Regions from separate parts of the Paenibacillus sp. RC73 genome, predicted to be linked through region 3. Evidence: riboswitches for the same ligand, from Rfam matches in the RefSeq annotation. Region 3 holds a riboswitch; each other region holds the start of a gene.
The links. Region 3 has a riboswitch for thiamine pyrophosphate ahead of thiM (hydroxyethylthiazole kinase). Riboswitches for the same ligand answer to the same signal wherever they lie in the genome.

Region 1 (3,132 bases), on a different contig from region 3:
GAACAACAGGCTGTTTCTCGTTTCACTGCGCGCCTGCTGGATCAGTCCAGCTGTGTTAATCAAGCCATATTCGTTCGTTTCCTTGTCCGCATAGTAATCGTAATTCATCAAGGCCGCATGAATATCCGTTGTTTCCATGATCCGCAAATTCACTGTACCGCTATCCTTGGATTCGCTGGCAGCCCAAGACGGAGCGGCTGAAAACACCAGCATGTTACAGGCAACGACTGCTGCTGTAAGCCCTCTAAACCATTTTTTATGAAATATCAAAATATATCCCTCCTCATTAAGATGTAGGCCTCATACACATACTTTTGCACATATATGTAAGCTTTGAGCCCACCATTCCTATTTTAATCCAACGCCGGACAAAAGAGTAGTCATTTACTCCATTTATTTATGAAAAAATAATTAATTTTCCGCAAACATAAAAACCAGCAAACCTCCCAAATAACTCGGAGAATTGCTGGTTTCCTCATATTCTATCCAATTCTATTTCTCCCACACCTGACGTCCGGTTTGCTTACCCACATACTCAATACGAGTCGGATTCACATCCAGAATGACATAATCGGGGTCATCCGGGCCAGAAAACCATTCCTTCAACGAATCATTCCACACTTGTTTGCGGAGTCCCTCGTCAGCCGTTACCCGGACAGTAGCCTCAACCTCCACGACTTCCTTCGTACCGCCAACCTCATAGCCCAGCAGCAGATAAGCGTTTGGATTATCCTTCAGCTCTTCCACCTTATGTGTTTTGCGATCTGTCGCGAGATGAATGTTCAGCCCTTCGTTAAAAAGAGCCATATAGCGCACCTTCGGCTTGCCGCCTTCTACTGTACCCAACGAGCAAAATTTGTTGTTATCCAAAGCCTTTACAATGGCTTGTTCCAGTTGGCTGCGATCCAATGTTTCCGTTTTACCCACGGTACAACAACTCCTTTTCGCAAATTAGAATTCCTGTGAATGCCCATGCCATGATCCGACACCAGCTCATCAAACCATACCTGCGGCAGTTCTGTAAAACAACATCAACCGATGGGATCATGGTCATTTTCAGAACAAAGCTCACAGTAAAAGTGTACCCTAGCGTACAGCAAATGAACCGTCACTTCTTCCCCAATGCTGGACAGACCCGCCTTCTAGGCATATAATCGTCGTAGTAAACCCGAATTGAATAACCCATTCGACTATACAATGCCAGGGGTGCTGGAATCGGCCGGCTGAGAGTGTGTCCCAAGACACTGACCCTTACAACCTGATCTGGGTAATGCCAGCGTAGGAATGCTTAAGCAAGATGCGCCCCTTTTTTCTTATTACGGCGGGCCATCCCTTACTTTGGTATATACAAGCGCAAGCGTCCCGGAACATCGGGGCGCTTTTTTTGTTGAAGATGATGTTGTTGGAACAGATAGCGTCCGGCAGAAGTTATTTTTGTAAAATGGGAAACATAAGCTGTCTGATCCGACGGATTACGGGTAATAAAAGGAGAGAACACAACGATGAAGCGCATGAAAATGTTAAGCCTAGGGCTGATCAGTCTGTGGCTCATGACCCTGACTCTGACCGCCTGCGGCGGAGGCTCCCCCTCTGCACCACAAGGCGCGGCTCCTGCCGCCAATACCCAAGCGACCTCCCCGACCAAGGGACTCAAGGATGTTAAAGTCGTGCTCGACTGGACGCCAAATACGAATCATACGGGACTCTATGTCGCCAAGGACAAAGGATTTTACGAAAAAGCAGGCTTGAATGTCCAGATCGTTCAGCCCGGTTCGGGCGGAGCCGATCAAATGGTTGCTTCCAATGCTGTACCTTTTGGTATCAGTTATCAGGAGGGAGTCACACAAGCTCGTACGCAAGGGGTACCGCTCGTATCCATCGCTGCGGTCATTCAGCATAATACATCAGGCTTCGCAGCCCCGGTTGACCGCGGGATTAAGAGCCCGAAGGATTTTGAAGGTAAAAAATACGGCGGCTGGGGTTCGCCCGTAGAAGAAGCGGTCATGAAATCCATCATGGACGCAGACAAGAGCGATGTAAGCAAGGTGAAGATCATCAACATGGGTAATGCCGATTATTTTACAGCCGTGAAGCGGGATATCGACTTTGCCTGGATTTTCTACGCATGGACCGGGATTGAAGCCCAACTACGGGGTGAACCACTGGATATGCTGTATGTAAAAGATTATTCCAAAAGTCTGGATTACTATACACCCGTCATCGTGAGCAACGAACAGACCATTAAAAATGATCCCGAACTGGTCAAGGCCTTCATGGACGCGACCGCCCAAGGCTATGAATATACCATCGCTCACCCGGAAGAAGCCGCAGACATCTTGACCAAAGCGGTTCCGGAACTGGATAAAAAGCTGGTACTCGCCAGCCAAAAATGGCTAAGCCCGCGTTATCAGGACGATGCCGCCCAATGGGGCGTACAAAAAACGGAAGTATGGCAAAACTACTCCGACTGGATGTACGAACGCAAGCTGCTCAGCAAGCCTTTGGAAGTCGATAAAGCCTTCACAAACGACTTCCTGCCCAAGCGTTAATCTTGTAAATCGAACTTGAAAGTACCTTTGTGCCACTACGCAGTCGGTTGATGCTTCCGAAGCGAGCTTCCCTATGGAAGGCTTTTAAAGCGACCGCTAACGCTTGTACAGCACCATTCCGTCCACTTCGTTTTTATGTTCATTTTGCTTTTGTAAAAATGCCACACCAATAAAACCCAAAAATATGATGGTTTTAAGGTGGTTGGCAGCGCAGCGGTTCATTTGAATCTGGAGAAGCGCAGCGTTCGCCTTTGCCGTGGGATTCTTACCTTTTAAATTTATTCAATGAATCCCACGGCAACAGCGATCGTAAGATCAAATGAAACGCGGAGCGGTCTCACCCGCCTTAAACCACCATATTCCCCTAAAAACAATCCAATGAAGGACAGGTGAATTCACATGGCTAACACACTGCTCAGTATTCAAGTAATTCCTAAAACCCCCAATAACGAGGACTCTTACGTATATGTAGATACGGCAATTGAAGTTATTCAGCGCTCCGGTGTCAAACATCAGGTGAACCCATTGGATACGACCATGGAAGGCGAGCTGGACGAGCTGCTGAAGGTGGTTAAAGAAATGC
Region 2 (3,132 bases), on a different contig from region 3:
GCAGCAGCCGGGGGTTGATCAGTGGGGTGGACGGCTCATGGACAGCATGCTGTAGCTGAGAGCTGCGCTGGGATGTCGAAATCATGTAAGAGCCTCCTTATATAAAAATGAACTCCGTTTCATAGAATTCTAGGTACAATTCCACTTGAAAATGATAGTTTATGTCCGTATAGATACCTATTATCGTATGATGCGTGTTATCCAAAGTCAACGGCTGAACCGGAAAAGTAAAAATGATGCAAAGATTTGTCGATGTTTGTTCTCGTTCTGTAATATGGCTGTCACAAAAACATTGGTTTACAGTAGCCGCGACTATTCTATATAATTTATGTAACCATGTTTCATGGTGTGAAACGAATATGGAACAAAGAGGAGCGGTTCACAATGGAAGACCGTAAATTAACGGTTCGCGCCGTGGAGCGTGCGCTTGATATACTGATGTGTTTTACTGGAGATTCCGATCTGGGTCTAACAGAGATTGCTTCCAAAATTGGTTTACATAAAAGTACCGTTCATCGGCTGCTGACCACGCTGGAGGATCGGGGCTTTGTCGTTCGGAATCCCGCAACGGAAAAATACCGGCTCGGCATCCGGATATGGGAGCTATCCACCCATCTGTCGCAAAGCGACGAGCCGGCGATTCTATTACAGCCAGCGATGGAAGGATTGCGTGACCGTCTGGGCGAAACGGTCAGCCTATACCTGCGCGATGGCAGTATGCGTATCCGCATTCAGGCCGTGCAGAGCAATCAGGCGATCCGCCGCGTTGCGCCAGTGGGTGCAAGCATGCCGCTGGCTGTAGGAGCCTCCAGCAAGGTGCTGGCGGCCTTTATGCCGCAGCAGGAGCTGGAAGCCCTGCTAAGCGGGGATGAATGGCCGCCCTCGGTAGACCCGGAGGTCTATAAGGCTCAATTGCAGGATATTCGTGAGAAGGGCTATGCGACCAGCTATGAGGAGCGGGAGCCGGGCGCTGCTGCTGTGGCTGCGCCTATCGTGAATCGGAAGGGACAGGTCGCTGCGGCCTTGTCTGTATCCGGTCCGGTCAGCCGACTAGCGCCCGAGACGCTGCATGATTTTGCACCGATTTTGATCGAGGCGGCAAAGGAAATGGGGCTTATGCTTCCATAATCTTTGGAAAAAGGGACCAGAGAAGGGTTGCCAAAGCCGTAAATTTGAAGTAATCTGATGGGGATGGCGGGTTGTCAGTTATAGCCGCCTCATGCGAATAGAATTATCACATTTACTGGGGGAGCCTGTAATGCCGGGCTGAGATGGAATCGCACTAGATTTCGGACCCTTTGCACCTGATCTGGATCATACCAGCGTAGGGAAGTAATCGGCCATTGAAATGTATACGTAGCCGCTGTCTATGGCAATGCATCGGAGTATGATTCCGCGTGCGTAGCCGTCTGCATAGCTGTTTCGTTAGATTAGCCGGTTCCCTGGGGAACCGGCTTTTTTGCATAGATCAGCCAGCCTGGGGATGGTTCCGGATCGGTGTGTCATTTCATCGAAACGGGAGGAATGGACAATGAAACCGACAGAAACAGAAGGAACAGCAGGGAACGCAGTGGATGAACAGACAGGAGGGGTGAAGCCCTTTCCGGGGAGCCGCAAGGTATATATTCAAGGCTCGCGGCCGGACATTGCCGTACCGGAGCGTGAAATCGCCCTGCATCCCACACATACGCCACAGGGCACGGAGCATCATGAGCCGTTACGTGTGTACGATACGAGCGGTCCCATGACCGACGAAGCCTATCAGGTCGATATCCGTCAGGGCTTGCCTCCATTACGGCGGGCTTGGGCACTGGAACGGGGCGATGTGGAGGCTTACGAGGGGCGTGCCGTCAAGCCAGAGGATAACGGGTTGAAGCCCGGCTCCAAACGGGAGACGGCTGAATTTCCCGGCGTAACCAACCGTCCGCTCCGTGCGCGGCAAGGGCGTAGTGTAACGCAAATGCATTATGCGCGGCAAGGGATCATTACGCCCGAAATGGAATTTGCATCCATCCGCGAAGGGGTGGAACCTGAGTTTGTTCGACAGGAGTTGGCGGCTGGACGAGCTATTTTGCCTTCAAATATCAACCACCCGGAAAGTGAGCCGATGGTGATTGGGCGTCATTTTCACGTGAAGATTAATGCGAACATTGGTAATTCTGCGGTTACGTCCTCCATCGAGGAGGAAGTGGAGAAAATGACCTGGGCTGTACGCTGGGGCTCGGATACGGTCATGGACCTGTCCACAGGCCGTAACATCCATACGACACGTGAATGGATCATCCGTAACTCCCCTGTGCCGATTGGGACTGTACCACTGTATCAGGCGCTTGAAAAGGTGAACGGCGAAGCCGAGGCGCTAACGTGGGAGCTGTATCGTGACACGCTGATTGAGCAGGCGGAGCAGGGCGTGGACTATTTCACCATTCATGCGGGCGTGCTGCTGCGGTATATTCCGATGACGGCAAGTAGAATGACAGGAATTGTGTCCCGTGGAGGGTCGATTATGGCGGCATGGTGCCTTGCGCACCATCAGGAGAACTTTTTGTACACGCATTTTGAGGAAATATGCGAAATCATGAAAGCCTACGATGTGGCCTTTTCCCTCGGGGATGGTCTGCGTCCGGGTAGTATCTATGATGCGAATGATGAGGCACAGTTTGCTGAGCTGGATACGTTGGGTGAGTTAACGCAAATTGCCTGGAGGCACGACGTTCAGGTCATGATTGAAGGACCGGGACATGTCCCGATGCACAAAATCAAGGAGAATGTGGAACTGCAAATGGAAATTTGCAAGGAAGCTCCCTTTTATACACTGGGACCGCTCACGACGGATATTGCACCCGGATATGATCATATTACCTCGGCTATCGGGGCGGCAATGATCGGTTGGTTCGGGACGTCCATGCTATGCTATGTTACGCCGAAGGAGCATTTGGGCCTGCCGAACAAGGATGATGTCCGCGAGGGTGTCATTACCTACAAAATTGCGGCACATGCTGCCGATCTGGCAAAAGGCCATCCACGGGCGCAGCAGCGGGACGATGCTTTGTCCAAGGCACGCTTTGAATTCCGCTGGCGCGATCAGTTCAATCTTTCGCTCGACCCTGAGCGGGCTCTGTCCTACCATGA
Region 3 (3,132 bases):
GCATGAATGAGTGGACAGATACAACGGTATAAGCATAAAATTTTTCTTAGGGCAATATTATTTCAAAAAATTATTGCCCTCTATACATAAGGAATACTGAACATAAGTGCCTAAATTTTGATTGAAATAAACACGATTTTGAGAAGTTTCCTTCGTAACCCGAATGCCAAAATCCCCATTTCCATTGGATATGATTTCATTTAAATGAATGCTGGATTGTTGAACATCCGTTTCCAGATAAATACCGTTCGAATCACTCGTCCAATCACGAATTTTACCACGCCCTTTCCATGCTCCAAAATTAGAAATGTTATTACTGGAAATATTGATTTTAGAACATCGCAAAACCTGGATGCCCGAGAAATCAGGATGATCAATCGTGTTGAACATCACGTTAATACCGCCAGAGAGCTGATCCAGTTCAATGCCAAAAAAGCGAGTGTCCAAGATAATATTATAAACAATCTCTAATCCATGGTATCGACTGCTTAATGAAATAGGGTGCTCTAAATTGCGGGAAACACGAATACCTGAATTGATCGAACGAAGGATGATGTTCCTTTCAATGCGATTGTTATAAGCGGGCAATGAGTAAGAGATACCGGAGAGAGGAGAATCCTTAATGAGATTGCCCAATACTTCGGAATCACGGCACATATAAAAAGAGATCGAGGAGCCAAATACATTGTTATAGCGCACTTTACCATTTTTCTGAAGAGAAAAGGATATGCCATCCCCTATAAAATCAGAATATACGGTGTTATTTTCAAACACATTTTCATTATCGAGATGATTTTCTTCTACTGCTGCAATCGTTTCTGCGCCTGCTGCCACCTTTGGACCAGCAAAGTATACGGCAAAAATACTTGCAGTACCTAAAATTTTATTTCCTTCAATGCGGGTACGGTTAGAGGATGCAATAACAAGAGCTGCTTGAGCAGAGTGAGTTAATGAATCTAGGGTTAAACGGGTAATTGAAACATCATTGGCGTTAATTGTAATTAAGTCCTTTGAAGGATCGGTTTGACGGAGTATCGTATGTTCAACGGATTCACCCTGTATTTTTGTAGCATGATTTTGAATCAGCACAGTAGAAGAAACATTGTAAATACCGTTTTTCACAAAAATATTTGTTTCATTGGATGCTAAGGCTTCAATTAGAGAAAGGTAGTCACCCGATCCATCAGCGGCTACAACAGCAGACGGGGAGGAGGCGATAGATTTGTCCAAAAAGTAAACCTCCAAACGTTTTCTACATATTGCGATCCATGTCTTTATGGCAATTACCTGTTGATTTTTGTACGACGAACCCGTAACATTAGAAAAAAATATAACGGGAGCCTGTGGAAGCAAGCTGAGAGTACGACTAAGCCGTCGTAGACCGTGTGAACCTGTTGGATAATGCCAGCGTAGGGATATAAGTGTATACATATGTATAAGCCAACAGCCTTTCACAGGTTCCTGAAGAAAGAAGGTTGTTTTTTGTGTTAGATAATATGGCTTTGTTGCTACAAAATATGCGGGATACGAATCCGCTCATTCACAATATAACCAATGTGGTCGTCACCAATTTCACGGCGAACGGACTGCTCGCGCTCGGCGCTTCACCAGTTATGGCATACGCCAAAGAGGAAGTCGCAGATATGGCCCGAATTGCAGGGGCGCTTGTACTTAACATCGGTACGTTAAATGAAGAACTCGTAGAGTCTATGATTGTGGCTGGTTTATCGGCTAATGAACATGGGGTACCCGTGCTGTTAGATCCCGTGGGTGCGGGAGCGACTCCATTCCGCACAGCCTCCTCCCTCCGTATTCTGGATCGGGTCAAGGTGGATATTGTTCGTGGTAACGCTGCTGAAGTTGCACAAATCATTGGCGAAGACATGCAGATTAAAGGTGTCGATGCTGGAGAAACAGGTGATTTGAATATTTCACAACTTGCAGTCAAAGCAGCCCATCAACTGAATACCATTGTTGCAATCACCGGCAAAGAAGACGTCATTACCGACGGCCGTATAGGGTGGATCATTGAAAATGGCCATAGCCTGCTTACCAAAGTTACCGGGGCTGGTTGCCTATTAACTTCGGTACTGGGCGCTTTCACTGCTGTCGAAAACGACAGGCTTACTGCTGGTATGGCAGCGCTTGCTGTATATGGTGTTGCTGCTGAAATGGCAGCGGAACGAAAAGGCACGGAAGGACCAGGAAGCTTTCAGATCGAGCTGCTTAATATGCTGTTCGCTATAACGCCGGACGATGTACGCCAGTACGGTAGGGTGCGCCCGCTAGATCGGATATTCTGAAATCAAGCATAAATCATACGATTATCTTTGGTATCCGCGCTGGGCGCGGTTTTTTATGTATGCAAGTCCTTGTTCTTCTATTGGGGCAAGAGCTTGTACTGATAGTCTGGGAACGGAAGTACAACTCAATGGAGTCGATCAGTCTAAACATTTCCTATAAATATTCCGATAACTATTAAATGGGCACCTACTGCTCATGCCAAATATTGCCAATTATGTATTGCAGCAGTGGATTTTTGTAAGCTTGCTTACTGGTTAGACAAATACATATTGTTATCAAGGAGAGCATAGATCATGAATAAGAAGCGCTTGCGCCAATGGATGGCTCCGTTCGCAACGGCTACACTGATTTTAAATACGGGATATGGTATCTGGGGAGGGACGGATGCGGTGGCGAGCCAATCCGCTGCTCTGAGTATTGCACCAGCAGAGGTGAGCAATCTGACAGCGGTTCCGTTAGATACAACAAGGGTGAATTTGTCTTGGACCAACCCGTCGGACATCAATTTTGACCATGTAAAGGTGATCGGTGTCAGCACCGACGTGTATGTAGATAACATCCTAAGTAACTCTTATACGCTGAGCGGCTTACAGCCGAATACGACATATACCTTCCGAGTGAAGACGGTGGGTAAGAGTGGTAATGAATCTCAAGGTACTACAGTACAGACTAAAACAGCTTCCGTTGATGCTCCTGTAGATAAGACACCACCAGGAGAGGTAAGCGGGCTGACAGCGACGAATGTGGGTTACAACGCTTTTACTGTGAATTATATATTGCCGAAGGATGCTGACCTGAACCAAGCCATTATCTATTTAAATGACAAAG
Region 4 (3,132 bases), on a different contig from region 3:
AGGACGCCCCGCCACTGCCTGCGGACGCAAGCCCGCCCAAGTGCATATAAAAGAAGCTTCACGGACGCGAGGCAACCAGGCAGAAGCACGGGCCAGCAGCCCCTCCAGGCTTCCAATGCTCACCTCTTTGTCAAACTGATGCGGCAGACTCGTCGCTCCAATCCAAAGCTCGTTGTTCCGCTTGGGCACTAAGTAAATATCATCGGCGTAAAGGGTATATTCCAACGGATGTTCCTTCAAGGAGACTGAAACAGCCTCACCCTTGACCGGATAAAGCGGATATTCAAAACCGACCTGCTCCAGCAGTCTCATACTATCCAAGCCTCCAGCAATAATGACCTGATCACAGGAAAAAAAGCCACTGTCTGTTTGTACGCCGCAAACTCGCCCATGCTGTACTACAAGTTGCTCCGCCTGTGTACCAGAGCATATTGTTGCTCCCAGTACGACAGCTGCCCCCGTATAAGCACGACAAAGCTGGGCAGGAGAAATCTGTGTCTCCTTTGATCGGTATATAGCCCCGATCACTTGACCATCCAAACCTGGAATTCGGCGAGCCAATTCTCTGGCATCCCACCACACAGGATGATCAACCTCTTGCGCAATAGCCGCATTCCAGCGTTTTTGCCCCTCTGCTTCCGAACGGAAGGGAGTCACAAATCCTTCTGTACGGAATTCCACCGAAACACCAGACAAACGCTCTAGGTCACGAACCAGCTCGGGAAATGCATCCCGGCTTGTGCGAGCGAACTGTGCCAATTCAGGGTCGGTGAATTCTTCACTCTCTGCTGCCAGCATCCCAACCGCAGCCCCTGAGGCTCCCCCGCCCGGAATGAATCGTTCCACCAATATCGTACTGCGACCCTCCTTGGCCACATGATAAGCAATGGAACTACCGATGACACCTCCACCAATCACCAAGCATTCAGCGTGTCCAATAGCTTGTACCTCTGTTTTTATCTCTGGCATATGTTCCATCTCTCCTCTCCACTAACGATTCTGCTTGCAGCGATCTCCTACTTTCATTTCACCACTACATGCTGTGCACTACCCGATCCACCATTCGCTTGTACGCCATCGCAGCCGCAACGGGGGACTCAGCCTCCCAGATGCCGGACATCACCGCAATTCCGCTTGCACCCGCAGTATACAGCTCGTGAATATGGCGTGGTTGTATGCCGCCTAGAGCAATCACAGGAATGTTCAGCAGCCTGCATATGCGCTCAAGCTGTGCTATACCTCGCGGAGTAACACCAGGCTTGCAGTGAGTCTCATACACATGGCCATAGAGTACATAATGCGCTCCTGCCCGTTCGGCAGCCTGTGCCTCCTCCAAGGAATGCACCGACACCCCACAGCGCATATCCTCTGAAAGTAAGCTTTTGACAGCTGCAACAGGTAATCCGTTAGCCGGTAGCTGGATAGCTCCAACGGAGGTAAGCAAAGCAACATCCACCCGGTCATTTACTGCAATTTGCTGTAAAGGAACTCCTCGATTCACCATACTGCGGGTTAAAGCAAGCAATTCAGATGCGCCCTTCTGCTTCAAGCGCACGTGTACATAATGAACATACGGATGAATAGCAGCAGCCACTTGGGCAGTATGTGCATGTGCACTAAAATCGCCTTCCATCGTAATTACGTGCAATTCGATCTTATTCTCACCTCACAATGGACTAAATGGTTGTAAGCTGACCCTGTATCTTTACAGTCTCATATCGTGCTATACGTTATGGACTAACCACGTTTACCAGCAAAAAAATGAAGGGGTACGGTATATGAATACGAATATATGAACAAGAACGAAAACGCAAAAAAACCACTTCCCGAAGGAAGTGGTTTAACGTACGTCCAATAACCAAACGGATCATTATATCCGTATACGTATATCGTCCCACATACAAACAAAGTAATAAATTCGTTACCTCGTTTGTACGGCGCTCACTTCCCTACGCTGGCATAACCCAGATCAGGTGCAAAGGGTCCGAAATCCGTTTATTCCGTCTCAGCCGCATGGGCGGCTCCCCTAGTGTAACTATTTTATTGTATCAGCTAAAGATAGCTTAGCATAATTTCCTAATCCTGCAAACCCTGCTTCTTGTGAAGCTTGGTACAGAACTGGATATTTAGTTGACTTTACTTGTCCATTCTTCCACATTCCACGTTTTGGTTACCCAATCCTCATAAAAGTCCGGTTCGTGAGATACGAGCAGCACCGTTCCTTTGTATTCCTTCAAGGCACGTTTCAACTCATCCTTTGCTTTGATGTCCAAGTGATTGGTAGGCTCATCGAAAAGCACCCAATTGCTTTCCCGCATTAGCAGTTTGCATAGGCGGACTTTGGCCTGCTCACCACCACTGAGCGCGGATAGCGGACGGGTGATATGCTCATTTTTCAAACCGCAACGCGCCAAATGCGCCCGTACTTCATGCTGGTTCAAGTGCGGGAATTCATTCCACACATCCTCAATCGGTGTAACTTTCTCTGCTCGTACCTCTTGCTCAAAATAAGCTGGCTGCAAGAAATCCCCTTGATAGGTCTTGCCGCTGATCGGCGGAATTTTTCCCAGAATGGTTTTGAGCAATGTCGATTTACCGACACCATTGTAGCCCACAATCGCAATTTTATCGCCGCGTTCAATCGTCATGGACATTTTAGGCAACAGGGCATGGGTGTAGCCAATTTCAAAATCAATACCCTCAAACACCGTTTTCCCACTCGCACGTGCTTCTTTAAATTGGAATGTTGGCTTAGCCGCTTCTTCCGGTTTATCGATGCGCTCGATTCGATCAAGCTGCTTCTCACGACTCTTCGCCCGACCTGACGTAGAGGCGCGCGCCTTATTGCGTTGAATGAAATCTTCCTGTTTCTTAATAAAATCCTGCTGCTTCTCATAAGCTTCAATATGCTGGCTTTTGTTCAGGTCTGCCATTTCAAGGAACTTTTCATAGTTGGCTGAATAACGGGTCAGCTTGGCAAATTCAAGATGATAGATGACATTAACGACCTGATTCATAAACTCAGTATCATGAGAAATAAGAATAAACGCATATGGATAATCCTTCAGATAACGTGTAAGCCATTCAATATGCTCTACATCCAAATAGTTGGTAGGCTCATCCAGTAGCAAC

Region 1: another riboswitch for thiamine pyrophosphate. It lies ahead of ABH897_RS23865 (ABC transporter substrate-binding protein); the one in region 3 lies ahead of thiM (hydroxyethylthiazole kinase).
Region 2: another riboswitch for thiamine pyrophosphate. It lies ahead of thiC (phosphomethylpyrimidine synthase ThiC); the one in region 3 lies ahead of thiM (hydroxyethylthiazole kinase).
Region 4: another riboswitch for thiamine pyrophosphate. It lies ahead of ABH897_RS26485 (thiamine phosphate synthase); the one in region 3 lies ahead of thiM (hydroxyethylthiazole kinase).

The regions. Positions count from the first base shown of each region.
Region 1 is NZ_JBIYCV010000013.1:71,759-74,890, reverse strand. Features, by position in the region: gene ABH897_RS23875 (bifunctional 2',3'-cyclic-nucleotide 2'-phosphodiesterase/3'-nucleotidase) at 1-270, opposite strand, end outside; gene ABH897_RS23870 (pyridoxamine 5'-phosphate oxidase family protein) at 493-927, opposite strand; TPP riboswitch at 1,193-1,302, shown strand; gene ABH897_RS23865 (ABC transporter substrate-binding protein) at 1,503-2,549, shown strand; gene ABH897_RS23860 (MTH1187 family thiamine-binding protein) at 2,949-3,132, shown strand, end outside.
Region 2 is NZ_JBIYCV010000006.1:46,691-49,822, reverse strand. Features, by position in the region: gene ABH897_RS15475 (alpha/beta hydrolase) at 1-85, opposite strand, end outside; gene ABH897_RS15470 (IclR family transcriptional regulator) at 385-1,128, shown strand; TPP riboswitch at 1,236-1,348, shown strand; gene thiC (phosphomethylpyrimidine synthase ThiC) at 1,532-3,132, shown strand, end outside.
Region 3 is NZ_JBIYCV010000005.1:238,032-241,163, reverse strand. Features, by position in the region: gene ABH897_RS14225 (right-handed parallel beta-helix repeat-containing protein) at 58-1,230, opposite strand; TPP riboswitch at 1,324-1,433, shown strand; gene thiM (hydroxyethylthiazole kinase) at 1,497-2,303, shown strand; gene ABH897_RS14215 (fibronectin type III domain-containing protein) at 2,598-3,132, shown strand, end outside.
Region 4 is NZ_JBIYCV010000020.1:21,927-25,058, forward strand. Features, by position in the region: gene thiO (glycine oxidase ThiO) at 1-969, opposite strand, end outside; gene ABH897_RS26485 (thiamine phosphate synthase) at 1,034-1,648, opposite strand; TPP riboswitch at 1,930-2,038, opposite strand; gene ABH897_RS26490 (ABC-F family ATP-binding cassette domain-containing protein) at 2,127-3,132, opposite strand, start outside.